DNA from 3 places in the Acholeplasma brassicae genome. Region 1 is predicted to be linked to each of the others. Evidence: riboswitches for the same ligand, from Rfam matches in the RefSeq annotation. Region 1 holds a riboswitch; each other region holds the start of a gene.
The links. A riboswitch is a leader RNA that binds a small molecule or an ion and turns the genes downstream of it on or off. The one in region 1 is predicted to bind S-adenosylmethionine.
Positions count from the first base shown of each region.

Region 2: linked by a shared signal. The riboswitch ahead of BN853_RS08025 (hypothetical protein) and the one ahead of metK (methionine adenosyltransferase) in region 1 are both predicted to bind S-adenosylmethionine.
Region 3: linked by a shared signal. The riboswitch ahead of BN853_RS08810 (ATP-binding cassette domain-containing protein) and the one ahead of metK (methionine adenosyltransferase) in region 1 are both predicted to bind S-adenosylmethionine.

Region 1 is NC_022549.1:690,042-694,370, forward strand. It holds gene fmt (methionyl-tRNA formyltransferase) at 1-378, shown strand, start outside; gene BN853_RS03150 (phosphatidylglycerophosphatase A family protein) at 378-932, shown strand; gene BN853_RS03155 (hypothetical protein) at 953-2,245, shown strand; SAM riboswitch class I at 2,310-2,405, shown strand; gene metK (methionine adenosyltransferase) at 2,461-3,612, shown strand; gene BN853_RS03165 (DUF3137 domain-containing protein) at 3,633-4,329, shown strand, end outside.
Region 2 is NC_022549.1:1,727,909-1,732,237, reverse strand. It holds gene BN853_RS08035 (M13-type metalloendopeptidase) at 1-1,773, shown strand, start outside; gene BN853_RS08030 (hypothetical protein) at 1,909-2,406, shown strand; SAM riboswitch class I at 2,480-2,589, shown strand; gene BN853_RS08025 (hypothetical protein) at 2,620-2,910, shown strand; gene BN853_RS08020 (hypothetical protein) at 3,349-3,828, shown strand; gene BN853_RS08015 (hypothetical protein) at 4,177-4,329, shown strand, end outside.
Region 3 is NC_022549.1:1,061,537-1,065,865, reverse strand. It holds gene BN853_RS04930 (endonuclease/exonuclease/phosphatase family protein) at 1-407, shown strand, start outside; gene pdo (protein disulfide oxidoreductase) at 440-1,078, opposite strand; gene BN853_RS04920 (NAD(P)/FAD-dependent oxidoreductase) at 1,083-2,048, opposite strand; gene BN853_RS04915 (DUF952 domain-containing protein) at 2,172-2,555, shown strand; SAM riboswitch class I at 2,584-2,672, shown strand; gene BN853_RS08810 (ATP-binding cassette domain-containing protein) at 2,733-3,089, shown strand; gene BN853_RS08750 (NIL domain-containing protein) at 3,091-3,699, shown strand; gene BN853_RS04900 (methionine ABC transporter permease) at 3,692-4,329, shown strand, end outside.

The DNA of each region.
Region 1 (4,329 bases):
AATCAAACAAACAACCGAGTACCACAAGACGAAACACAAGTGACGTTTGCCTATACCATTAAACCAGAAGAAGAATTTTTGGATTTTACAAAGACAACCAAAGAGGTAATAAACCACTTAAGATCACTTCTAGATGAACCAGGTGGCAGTATTTTTGTTAACAATACGCGAATTAAGGTTTATGAAATCGAAAAAAGTGATATAATATCAAGTAGAAACCCAGGCGAAGTTGTAAAAGTCACCAAACAGTTCCTTGTCAAGACAAAAGACGGTGTGGTTAGACTTAAAAAAATTAAGCCTGAGGGCAAAAAGTTAATGAATGATACTGATTTTTTAAACGGTCAAAAAATCATTTGTGAAGGAGATATCATTAAATAATGAAAAAGAAAGTTTTATTTTCAAGAGAAGAAATGACGAGATTATCCGTCGAAGCGTTAAGAAGTAGAGGTGTAACAGTCGATGACATCGCAGAAATTGCATTTAAACAACAAGCGCGCTACACCGAAAATATAAAGTTTGAAACGTGTCGTGAATCGGTCTTAAAAGTGTTATCTTTAAGAGATATTTTTCACCACGTCTTATTGGCAGTTGAACTCGACAAAATGGCAGAAAAAAAATTGTTTGAAGGACCAATTCAAGACATCATTGAATCGGACTTAGGTTTGTTTGGCGTTGATGAAGTCCTTGGATTAGACGTGGCGCGTCTTTATGGCGTGATTGGCATGACTAACTTTGGTGACATCGATGTGAATAAACACGGCATTGTATCAAAGTTAAACGAAGATGGTAAAAAAGAAGGTATCGTGCATACGTTCTTAGACGACATCGTCGGTGCGATCGCGGCAAGTGCATCAACACGCGTTGCTCAAATCATTAATGAGGACATCGCACAAGAAGAACCACACAAAAAAGTAAGCTTATTTGATCAATAATCAAGCAAAGGGGAATTATCGTGCGTAAAAAAAACAAGATAACCGGGATGACCAAAAGTTTCTTCAGTCGGTTATTCGCGTTTGAAGAAAATATTGACATTACGGATGATGTCATTGTCCTACATAGACGAAATCTAGTCATCAAGAACATCATCCTTTTAAGTAACATTGTGTATTCAATTTTACTTTTTCTAATCGCATATACAACAAAAGAGCCATCCGATTGGCTTTTTTCAGTTTTATCTTTTCCACTGACTTTTTTCATTAATAACGTCATTAAACGACTTATTTTTGGTGATAGACACGATAAGACCAAACAGGAAGTCGCTATGTACGTCCTAAGTCTTTACATGTTTTTATCGTCCATCTTGATTTATGCAAGACTTTATCAAAATCAAACATTTGAAACCGCGGCCTATATCTTACTTTATTACGCCATCGTGGTGGTCAGTCTTTATCAAAGCAGACGCCTCATCATGTGGGTATTTCAAGGCATGTTAGCGGCGATTACCGTAATTCATTTTGTTTGGACCTATTCAATTAATCGTACGTATGAGGGCATGAGTTTAGGTGAGTTTTTAAATGCGTTTATTCCCACCAAAGAGGCGGTAGACATCTTTTTAAGAACCACGCTCTTTATTATATTTATGGTGGTTGTTTACGCCATCGTATCGATTGGTTCTTACATGCAAGAACAACGCAAACAAGAATTGATTAAACGACGTGAAGTTCAAACTGATTTTACCAACATTGTTTCGGATTTATTTAGTGTGGTTCTCTCATCAAAGAAAAACTTCTTAGATCGTCAACACGTGGATTTGGTTTATCAAATGAGTGAAAAATTAGCCGGCTATTTTGGGCTGAGTCACGATCAAATTGATTACATTAAAACCTACTCAAAAATTCATTTAAAGTATAAGGAAGTCGAAGGCTTGGTCGGTAATCACATGGCCGAAGACGAGAGTAAGTTTGAAATGTTAAAAGAAAAAACCAATTTGGGCACACAAATTGCGAAAAGACTTCAGTTGGCTCAAAAAGCAGAAGACATCGCAAGGGCGCACGTTGAAGGGGTAGCGACGCTCCAGTTTTCACAAGAAATGAATGAGATTCAACCACAAATCGAATCCCAAGTTATTTTACTCTGTGATTTATACGTCACCATGCGCAGTGGTAAATCCTATAAAAGACCCTACCCGAATCAAACAACCATCCAATTATTTGAAAAGGTATTCTTACCTTATTTTGACTATTTTTTAGTTGAACGATTTCTAAAGTTTAAGAATGAGTTTGAAAAGACATTCAACGAATACTAAGTGAATGTTTTGCTTTACATTTAAAATTTAAGTGGTATAATTAATTACGTAAAAAACATAGAATATCTTATTCAGAGCTACGGAGGCTAGTGACCAACGATGTAGCAGCAACCTGCCATGCAAGGTGCTAACGACAAGGGACAATGTCCATCAATGAGAAGAGAAATAAAACTCTTTTCTAAGGGTTTTTATTTTTTATAACGTAGGAGGAACGTATGGAAAGAAAATTATTTACATCAGAATCTGTGACCTCAGGTCATCCAGATAAGATTTGTGATCGCATTTCAGATGCGATATTAGACGCTATTTTAGAAAAAGATAGCAATGCTCGCGTGGCTTGTGAAACAACCGTCACAACCGGACTTGTGTTGGTGGTGGGTGAAATCACAACCGAGACGTACGTTGACATACAAACAATTGTCAGAAACACGGTAAAAAACATCGGTTATGACCGTGGAAAATATGGATTTGACGCGGACAATTTAGCCGTTTTAACGTCAATCAACAGTCAGTCAGAAGACATCGCATTAGGCGTTGATGAAACGGATTCACACGAACAAGGCGCAGGCGATCAAGGCTTAATGTTTGGTTTTGCGTGTGATGAAACAGACAACTTAATGCCTTTACCAATCGAGTTAGCGCATAAGTTAACAAGAAGACTTGATTTTGTTAGACAAGAAAACTTGCTTGATTTCTTAAGACCAGATGGCAAAGCACAAGTGACCATTGAGTACGATGAACAAGACCGCCCACTAAGAATTGATGCGGTTGTCGTCTCATCTCAACACCAAGACTTACCAATTGAAGTGGTAAGAAAAGGCATCAAAGAATTAGTGATCGATGCGGTCTTACCAAGCGAATTAATCGATGAAAATACCAAATATTTCATTAACCCAACCGGTAAGTTCGTGATTGGTGGACCAAAAGGTGATTCAGGGCTGACAGGCAGAAAAATCATCGTTGACACTTATGGTGGTTATGCTCGCCATGGCGGTGGTGCATTCTCAGGAAAAGACCCTTCAAAGGTTGATCGAAGTGCCTCTTACATGGCAAGGTATATTGCAAAAAATATCGTTGCCTCAGGGATTTCTAAAAAAGCCGAAGTTCAACTAGCGTACGCCATTGGGGTAGCCCAACCGGTGAGTGTTAGAGTCGATACATTTAATACCTCTAAGGTAAGTGAAAGCCTCATCGAAAAGGCCGTCAGAAAACACTTTGACTTAACACCAAAAGGCATCATTAACACACTCGATTTAAAACGTCCAATCTACGAACAAACCAGTAATTATGGTCATATGGGAAGAGAAGACATTGATTTACCATGGGAGAAACTAAATAAGATTGATATTTTTAAGGATTTGTTGTAAAATAAACCATAGGTGATGTTATGAGTTTAGATAAAGTATTGCAAGAAAATGAAATTAAGCGTCAAGCGATGTATCAAGAATATCAAAAAAACATAAAATTAGGATTATTACTTATGATTGTATTAGTAGGCTTTTATTTCTTATTTAAAGCCGCATCAATCGCGAGCAACTACCGTAAAAATTTCAAAGACGTTGTGATTAGTGACTTAGTCAAAGATAAGTACCCAGACGGCACGTATAACCACAACGATCGAATTGATCAACGATACATTGATAGCTTAAATTTCTATCAAAGACCTGACAGACACAAAGGTGAAGATTTAATCACAGGCAGTTTTAATGGGGTATCCTTTAAAGCCAGTGACGTCCATATGGAAGAACGAGTTGAAACCAGAGACGCTAAAGGCAATCGACAAGTTTCTTATCAAACCATCTTTAAAGGGCGTTGGTACCACTTTGAATTTGAACGTAGGTTTGAGCACGTCTTACAAGTTAAAGAAGGTCGCTTTTCAGGTGCAGCCTCACGAAATCTTAAGAAATATGAAACTGAAAGTATTCTATTTAATAAGAAGTTTAAAATATTTTCAAGCGATCAAGAATACGTGTTTTATCAATTAACCCCCGTGTTAATTGAAAAGATTCTGGAATTTGAAAAAATGCATCGCGGTTCAATTCAAATGATGTATCATCAAAATTGTTTGGATATTGCAGTCAATG
Region 2 (4,329 bases), 840 kb from region 1:
ACACTAATGGATTTAACTAGCGTATGGGAGAGTAACAACAAAGAATTAAACCCACAACTAAAGAAGTACATTAAGTATTATCAAATGACTAAGGATTTTGAGAAACGTGACTTATTAGGCTCAAAACCATTTGAAGTAATCAAAAATCGAATTAATGGTCTAAAAAACCTAAGTGATCTTGAGGCCTCCTACGTGGATTTAACACTCGATGGGATTGAAACCCCATTTGGTTATTACGTCATGCAAGACTTTATGAATAGTAATAACCAAGTACTCTATTTTGGTGCCTCCGATTTATTTTTACCTGACACCAGTTACTATAAGGATGAACAATCCAAAGAACAAATGCTTGGGTTGTTTACACAAACATCAAAAGCGCTCTTAGCCCTATTTGGTTATAATGAACAAGACGGACAATCCATTATCGATGACGCAATTTTGTTTGATTCCCTTTTAGTCCCAGTAACGAAATCGAGTGTGGAGAAAGCCGATTACGTGAAAATGTATAACCCGCTTAAAAAAGAAGAGGTTAACCAAAAGATTAATTCGTTTGGTGTGATAAAAACAGCAGAGAAACTAGTTAATCAAAAAGTTGATGAGTTAATTGTTTTAAATCTGGATTTCATTAACGCATTTGATTCAATCATCAATGAAGAACATTTTAGTTTAATGAAGTCGTGGATGATTTTATCAAACGCTATGGCATTTGCAAGCGATTTATCAGATGAAATCCGAGTCGCAAGCGGTGCGTTCTCACGCGCGCTATCGGGGATTAAGGAAGCCAGAAGTAAAGAGAAGTTCGCATTTTATCAAGCCTACAACCGTTTTGGACAATCGGTTGGTCTTTACTACGGCAAGCATTACTTCGGTGAGAAAGCCAAGAATGACGTGAAGGCAATGGTTCATGAAATCATCGGAATTTATGAAGAACGAATTAGAAAGAACGATTGGTTAAAAGAAGAAACCAAAGAAAAAGCAATCAAAAAGTTGTCAACACTCTCAGTACACGTTGGCTACCCGGATGAATTGCCACCATACTTAGATCAAATTGACATCAAAAACTACGACGAGGGGTCAAACCTTGTTTTAGAAAAGATTAAGATGAACCGATTGATTAACGCATTTAATTATCAAAAATACAATCAAGCACCAAATCGTAATTTATGGGGTATGCCTGCAAGTATGGTCAATGCGTATTATAGCCCAACAAATAATCAAATTGTATTTCCAGCGGCCATTCTACAAAAACCTTATTACAGCCTTGAACAAAGCCCATCAGAAAACTACGGTGGCATTGGTGCGGTAATGGCACACGAAATTTCACATGCGTTTGATAATAATGGAGCTAAATTCGATGAATTTGGTTCATTAAACAATTGGTGGAGTAAAGAAGACTTAGACGCATTTAATCAAAAATCACAAGACATGATTAAGCTGTTTGATGGCGTTGAAACGGGGGTAGGTCCATGTAATGGGACCCTTACGGTCTCAGAAAATATCGCCGATAGTGGCGGGTTACGTTGTGCGCTAGAAGCAAGTAAGAAAAAAGACGATCATAACTATGACGAGTTCTTTCAAAACTGGGCACGTGTGTGGCGTAACAAGTCATCCAAAGAATACGCAGAACTACTACTTAGAGTAGATGTTCATGGGCCAACGATTCTAAGAGCGAATCGCCAGTTAAGTAATCTAGAAGAATTCATCAACTTCTATGAAATAAAAGAAGATGACCCGATGTATTTAAAGAAAGAAGAAATGGTGAGTATTTGGTAGAATCAACGCTAAGACATGACCGGGTGACTGGTCGTGTTTTTTTGTTTTATTACGAAAAAAATAGAAAAAATTGAACAAAGTATACGATTTTATGGTATATTAACGATAGATATCATCTAAATTGGAGGGGTTTTTTTGAAAAAAATTAGCGATAAAGTATATCACTTGATTGGCTTTGGTTCACTCTTATTGACTGGTGTGTTGTACTATCTATTAACATTAAACATTAAAGATGCGTCTTATGATCGTTTTTCAAGTGCACCCAATATTCTATATCTTTTAATCGGCTTTATGTCACTAATGACACTCATTGGATTTTCGAGTTTTATGGTGAGTCATCAATTGAAAACGAAATCTAGAAAATTACTTTATGTGCAACTCTTTGGCCTAACCTTGACGTTAATCGGGCTGATTAGTTATTGTCTAGCCGTCGTTAACCTAAACGTCACATTTCTAGAACCACCACTAGATGCTTCTCAAGAAGTCTTGGGCAGTTATTATATTAAACTAATCGATCACAACATAAAGTCAAATAACCAACGACTTTTAGGACAGTTTTTTTCAGTTGTGGGGATTCATGTGTTTGGTTTGGGGAGTTTGGTGGTTATGGCCGAACTCAAAGAGAAAAGATAATTGAGGTAAAAATCCACGTTTTGGTGGATTTTTTTATTTTATTGACAAATCAGTTCGATATGCTATAATGAAACTACCATAAAGAGAAGGTAAGAGACAAGCTCGATGACCCTTCAGCAACCTGCAGACGCAAGGTGCTAAAGCTTGAATGATGGGAAACACTAAACCCATCATAGATGGTTTTTTTTCTTTTTGGTAGAAAAGAGGAAATGAATGAAAACATTCAACGTAGAAAAGGTAAAAATGAATTTACCAACGGATTCAAGAAGTAGGCAAATTTATGTGAAGTTAGATGAGGAAAAACAGTTATTTGAGCTGTTGTCAAAGATGGACTACAGACTAACCTACCAAGAGACGCTGTCGAAAGTAATTTGTGTTGACCTAGAAAAGAAAGTAGCTTTTGGTGGCATTCGGGTCGGCATCTTAGCGTGTTTGTCATCAGTCAACGGGGAAGTTCTTTCGTATCGTCAATTTTTAGAGTTACTTGAAGACTCAAATAGATGATGAGAAAATCAATTATCTTTTCAAAATTAACAGGGTAAACGAATGTAACGATAGAAGCGAATAGTTCGCTTCTTTTTTTTCAGCATCTGGCAGATTGATGGTGATGAAACGATTTTGAAAAGATCAAAGAAGTTCTTGCTTTATTTTCATGGAGACAGGCTTAATTTCAAACTTAAAAAAAATAGTAAAATCAATTTCATAAAGTTGATAATGGCTTTATAAGGCCATTTTATAAGACAATATAAAAAGTATTAGTTAGTATATTTTTTTGTATAAGTGCACTAAGGCGCGACGAAGTGGTATTCTTAATGGAATAATTATTCACGTTTTTTAGTAATTAGACCAAGTAGATTAGATGTGGTTTACTATGCATGAATTATAATAGCGTTTACATAAATGAAAATGCGCAATTGAGCCAAAGAGAGGAAAAAAGGCGATATGAATAAAATGATGGTTGTATTGTTTCTCCTTCTAGGTCTTGGACTAGCATCTTGTGAAGAGGCACCAGAAATTTCACTCACAGATGATATCATTGAACTAGAAGTCGGGGAAACAAAACAAATTAGCGCAGAAGTGACGAAAGGATTTGAACTTGAGTTTTTTCTACCAAATGAAACGGTAGCAAAACTAGAAGGAACCTCAATTACGGGTGTTTCTGCTGGTGAGGTCATGTTGACTGTCAAGGTAAAGGATAAAGATATTGAAAAAACCATTACCGTCAAAGTGACACAGCAAGTCGTTGAAGTTAGTAGCATCAACGTTACGGGAGATAACGTTGGTTTTGTTGGTGAAGAAATCACCTTAATAGCCGAAGTACTACCAACAAACGCAACCAATAAAGACGTGGTATGGACCTCAAGTGATGAACTAATCGAAACCGTTACAAATGGTGTCGTTAGCTTATTAAAAGCACGGTAAAGTCACAATCAAAGCGACGGTTGGGGTAATTGAACAAACCCATGTGATTACAGTAAGTGATCCAATAGTACTTGCTGAATCAATTACAATTAGTAGATTAAATCAAGGATTAGTCGGACAAAACATTCAGTTAACAGCATAAAGTGCTACCATAAGATACAACGAATAATGAAGTCACTTGGCAAATCGATGTCACAAGCTTGGGCTAAGGCAGATTATCGTAAATAACATTTATATTCTAAAATCCCCACTCATTGAATGGGGATTTTTTGATTGATAGAGCGCATAATGTTTTGGATTCGAACTATTATCCGTTATAATCGATATAGGTTCATAAGGAGTGATTACATGAGTAAAGTACTAAAATATAAATTTGAAGGTCATGAAGGCTTTTTAAGTATCACAACAATTGATGAGTTCTATTATGCATTAGTTGTTAAAGATACTGATAAGGTTAGACATATTCAAAAAGAAAACAAAATTGAATTAACGACGAGCTTA
Region 3 (4,329 bases), 370 kb from region 1:
CGGCTTATGATGGGGATGGTTCACTCAGAAAAGCTGAAATGGCCTATTTAAAAGAGTTTATGGTGGCACAAGAAGCATTAGGTAATTACGTTGTCATTGGTGGTGACTTTAATCAAACATTTCCAGAAGTAAAAGATCTGTTTTTACCAAAACAGGACTATTACGTTGCCTATCCGATCGAGGATGATTATTTACCATCGGGTTATTCGTTTCAAATCGATCCGATCAAGCCAACCGCGCGCTTATTAAATCAACCATACGATAAACTAGATGAAAATACTCAATATTATCTGATAGACGGGTTCATCGTATCTTCAAATATCACCGCCTTTTCGGTAATCAACCTAGATTATGACTTTTTATATAGTGATCATAACCCAGTGGTTTTAAATTTCAAATTAAATTAAAAAAAAGTCCAATTTTGGACTTTTTTTATGTCTTATTTTCCGAGTTTATCTAAGAATGCTTCAATTGGTTGGTTACCAACGAGTTCTAAGGTTTCGTTAATGATGATTTTAGGTACACCTGAAACGTTGTATTTTTCTGACAAGTCATAGAATGTTTGGGCTTCAATCATCTCAGCTTTTACGTTACTATTTAACATTGCCATGCGGTGAGCGGTTTGAACAGCACCTGGACAGTGAGGGCATGAGAGTGTCACAAACACTTTGATGTCAACCGGTTCTTTGATTGATTTAATGCGATTAATAATGTCATCAGAAAATTGAAATTCAACACCAGACATTTCTAAGATAGCACTAATGAATGAATTAATCTCATGACCAGCAGGAATACCATTAAATTTAACACCACGATAATCACCGTTATGATCTAAGAAGACAAAGCTTGGTGCGCGTTTGATGTCGTAAGTTGATAATTCATCGGCTGCGTCTTCAAGTTCTAGCGTTTTAAGTGTGATTTTATCCGATAATCCAGCAGTTTCTTCTAGTAATTGTTTGGTTTCTTTACAAGTATCGCACGCCTTGTCAACGAAAAGTAAGATTGAAATTGGATTGATCATGTCCTTAAGAATGTCTTTGATTTGATCAGATACTTCATTTGAAAATAGTTTTGCCATAGTATTATTCTCCTTTATTGATGTAGATGGCTGCTTGAAGGGCTGCAATAGCGCCTTGGCTAGCGGCAATAATGACTTGCTTATGTGGCATTGAAGTCACATCACCAGCGGCATAAAAGCCTTTGGTTTTGGTTTCTTGTAATTCGTTTGTGATAATTTCTTTTTGATCGTTTCGCAGTACAAATTCACTGGCTAAATCGCTGTTTGGAATGTTTCCAATTTCAACAAAAACGCCATCAACGTCTAGTTCAATCGTTGACTCGTGATGCTTATCATAAAGACTGAGTGACTTTAAAACGTCTTGTCCATTGAATGATAGAACATCGGTTTCAAGATGAATTTGGACGTTAGGTAGTGACTGTAGTTTTAAAACAGACGATTGGTCAGCTCTTAATTGACTTCGTTGTATTAAGACGACTTGTTTTGCAATTTGTGCAAGGTCAATGGCTGCATCAACGGCGCTATTACCGCCTCCAATGACCGCGACCACTTTGTTTTTAAAAAACGGACCATCACAGGTTACACAGTAACTGACACCTCTTGATTGAAATTCTTTTTCACCTTTAACCCCTAGTTTTCTAGGGTTACCACCTAAGGTATAAATAATGGTTTTGCTTGATAGGGTTTCACCAGTTGATAGTGAAATGACAAATAGGTTATCCGATTTTTGGATTTCTTTAACATAAACACCAGTCAAAGTAGGCACATCAAATGTATTTACGTGCGATTGAAACGCTTCAATGAGTCTAGAAGCATCAACGGCTTTAAAGCCTAAGTAATTGTCGACATCTTTTGTGTTATTTAATTGTCCGCCAATTTCATTAGCAACAATGATCACATCCAGATTTTTTCTTTTGGCGTATAGGGCAGCATTTAAGCCGGCCGGACCGCCGCCTAAGACAATTAAATCATAAGTTTTATCATTTGATAGGTCTTTTTTCGGTGTCTTGTCAATGGTAAAATTAAACATAGGAGACCACCTTTCTAATTACTATTATAATGGGTATAGGTAACTTTTGATAATGATTTGCACTTGCAAGAACATAGTGATAAATAGGATCTTTTATGTTAATATTATTATTAGGTGATTATTATGTATATCATAGTGAATATGAAGTTAGAAGATTACTTAAGCGAGATTGATTATACGTATTTAGGTGAGCGTTATCTAACAGAAGCAGGTTTCATACACGCATCAACACCCAAACAGTTTTTTAAAGTTTCAACAAGGTTTATGAATGAAAAAATGAAACTAATCTGTTTAGTGATTGATACGAATAAACTCGAATCAACAATTAAATTTGAGCAAGCAAGCGATAAGGATTATTACCCACACATCTATGGAAGAATCAACGTCGAGGCTGTTTACGAGGTGTTTACTTATGAAAAAGATGAAAAAGGTCTTTTTTACCCCCTAAGGGGTATGAGAAGTATTTTAATGAAAGTGAGTAATTTCTCTTTACAAACGATTCGTTAATTGTTACAATAGCATCAATCAAATATAAAAATTATTAAGAAGACGGGAGAGATATAGCTCTGTGAACGTCTACCAACCAGCAGTTAGCTACGGTGGTACAGCTATAAACGATAAATTGTACGAATTTAAAGTCTCTTTATCGAGGCTTTTATTTTTTTATTTAAACGGAGGGGTAACATGATTCAACTATTAAATGTGTCAAAAAAATACGATGATATCAAGATACTTGAGAATCTGAATCTATCGGTAGACACGGGTACTATTTATGGCATTTTAGGTAGAAGTGGGGCTGGGAAGTCGAGTCTTATTCGAATGCTTAACGGGCTTGTTAAGCCCGATAGTGGACAAATATTGATTGATAATCAAGATTTAACCACATTAACAACGCTTGAACTTAGAAAAATGAGAAAGCGTGTTTCGATGATTTTCCAACAGTTTAACCTGCTTTATCAACAAGATGTATTAAATAATGTGCTAATTGGATACCAAGGCAAAGACTTATCTAAAATCGAAAAAACAAAAAAAGGCGATTAATTTGTTAAAGGTTGTTGGATTAGAAGGGTTTGAAAACAGATACCCTAAAACACTTTCTGGTGGGCAAATGCAACGAGTGGCCATCGCTAGAGCACTCATGAATGAACCTGATTATTTGCTTTGTGATGAAATCACTTCAAGTTTGGATCAAGAAACGGCTTATCAAATTTTGGACTTATTAAAACAAATCAACCAGCAAATGAATTTAACGATTCTATTTGTCTCTCATGACATTGATGCGGTAAAATACATCTGTAGTGATGTTTGTGTCATTGAAGACAAACACGTTATTGAATCAGGAAAGACCATCGACTTGGCATTAAATCATCAATCGAGTGTGTCAAAACGATTTTTAAATCATTTTGATGATCGCTTTTTAGATAAAGTGACAGAAGATGTCTATGAAGTCTATTTTCTAAATGAGATAAACTACCCATTGATTTCTCAAGTGTCTAAAAAGCATCTAGTCGATATCAGCATCTTGTACGCTAAAATCAGTGAGATTAATCATCAATCGGTAGGTTATTTACTGATTACAGTGAGCGGTAAGCATAAATTAAAAGCTATTGCTGATCTTAAAGAGAAAGTGTCGGTGAATCTATATGTTTGATAACGTCAGATTTGATTTACTTCAAGACGCTTTGATTGACACCATCTACATGACGTTTGTGACCTTAATCTTTGTATTAGTGTTTGGCTTTTTAATAGGCTATGTGTTGTATTTGACGGAGTCAAAGAAAGGCATTTTAAAGGTGGTTCATCAACTGTTGGTTTTTCTCACAAACATTGCAAGAAGTATTCCTTTTTTGATTCTGATGATTCTAATCATGCCATTAACCAAACAAATCATCGGCACCATTTTAGGCTCAAGTGCTGCAATCCCAGCGCTTGTGATTTCGGCAACCCCTTTCTACGCTAGATTGGTTTACCAATCGTTAAGAGAAATCCCGAAGTCCATCATAGAGATGTTAGAATCTCTAGGAAAAACGACCACACAAATGACGCCTATTTTACTTAAAGAATCATTACCTGGATTGATTTCAGGTTTAGTAATTACCTCAGTTACCTTAATTGGGTTTACCTCAATTTCAGGGGTGATTGGGGCAGGTGGGCTTGGCCACCTAGCCTATCAAAGTGGCTTTGTAAAAAATGATCAAACCATGATATTATTATCAACACTTACGGTGTTAGCACTGGTATTTTTAATCCAAGGTATCGGTGATTTCGTCGTAAAAAAAAT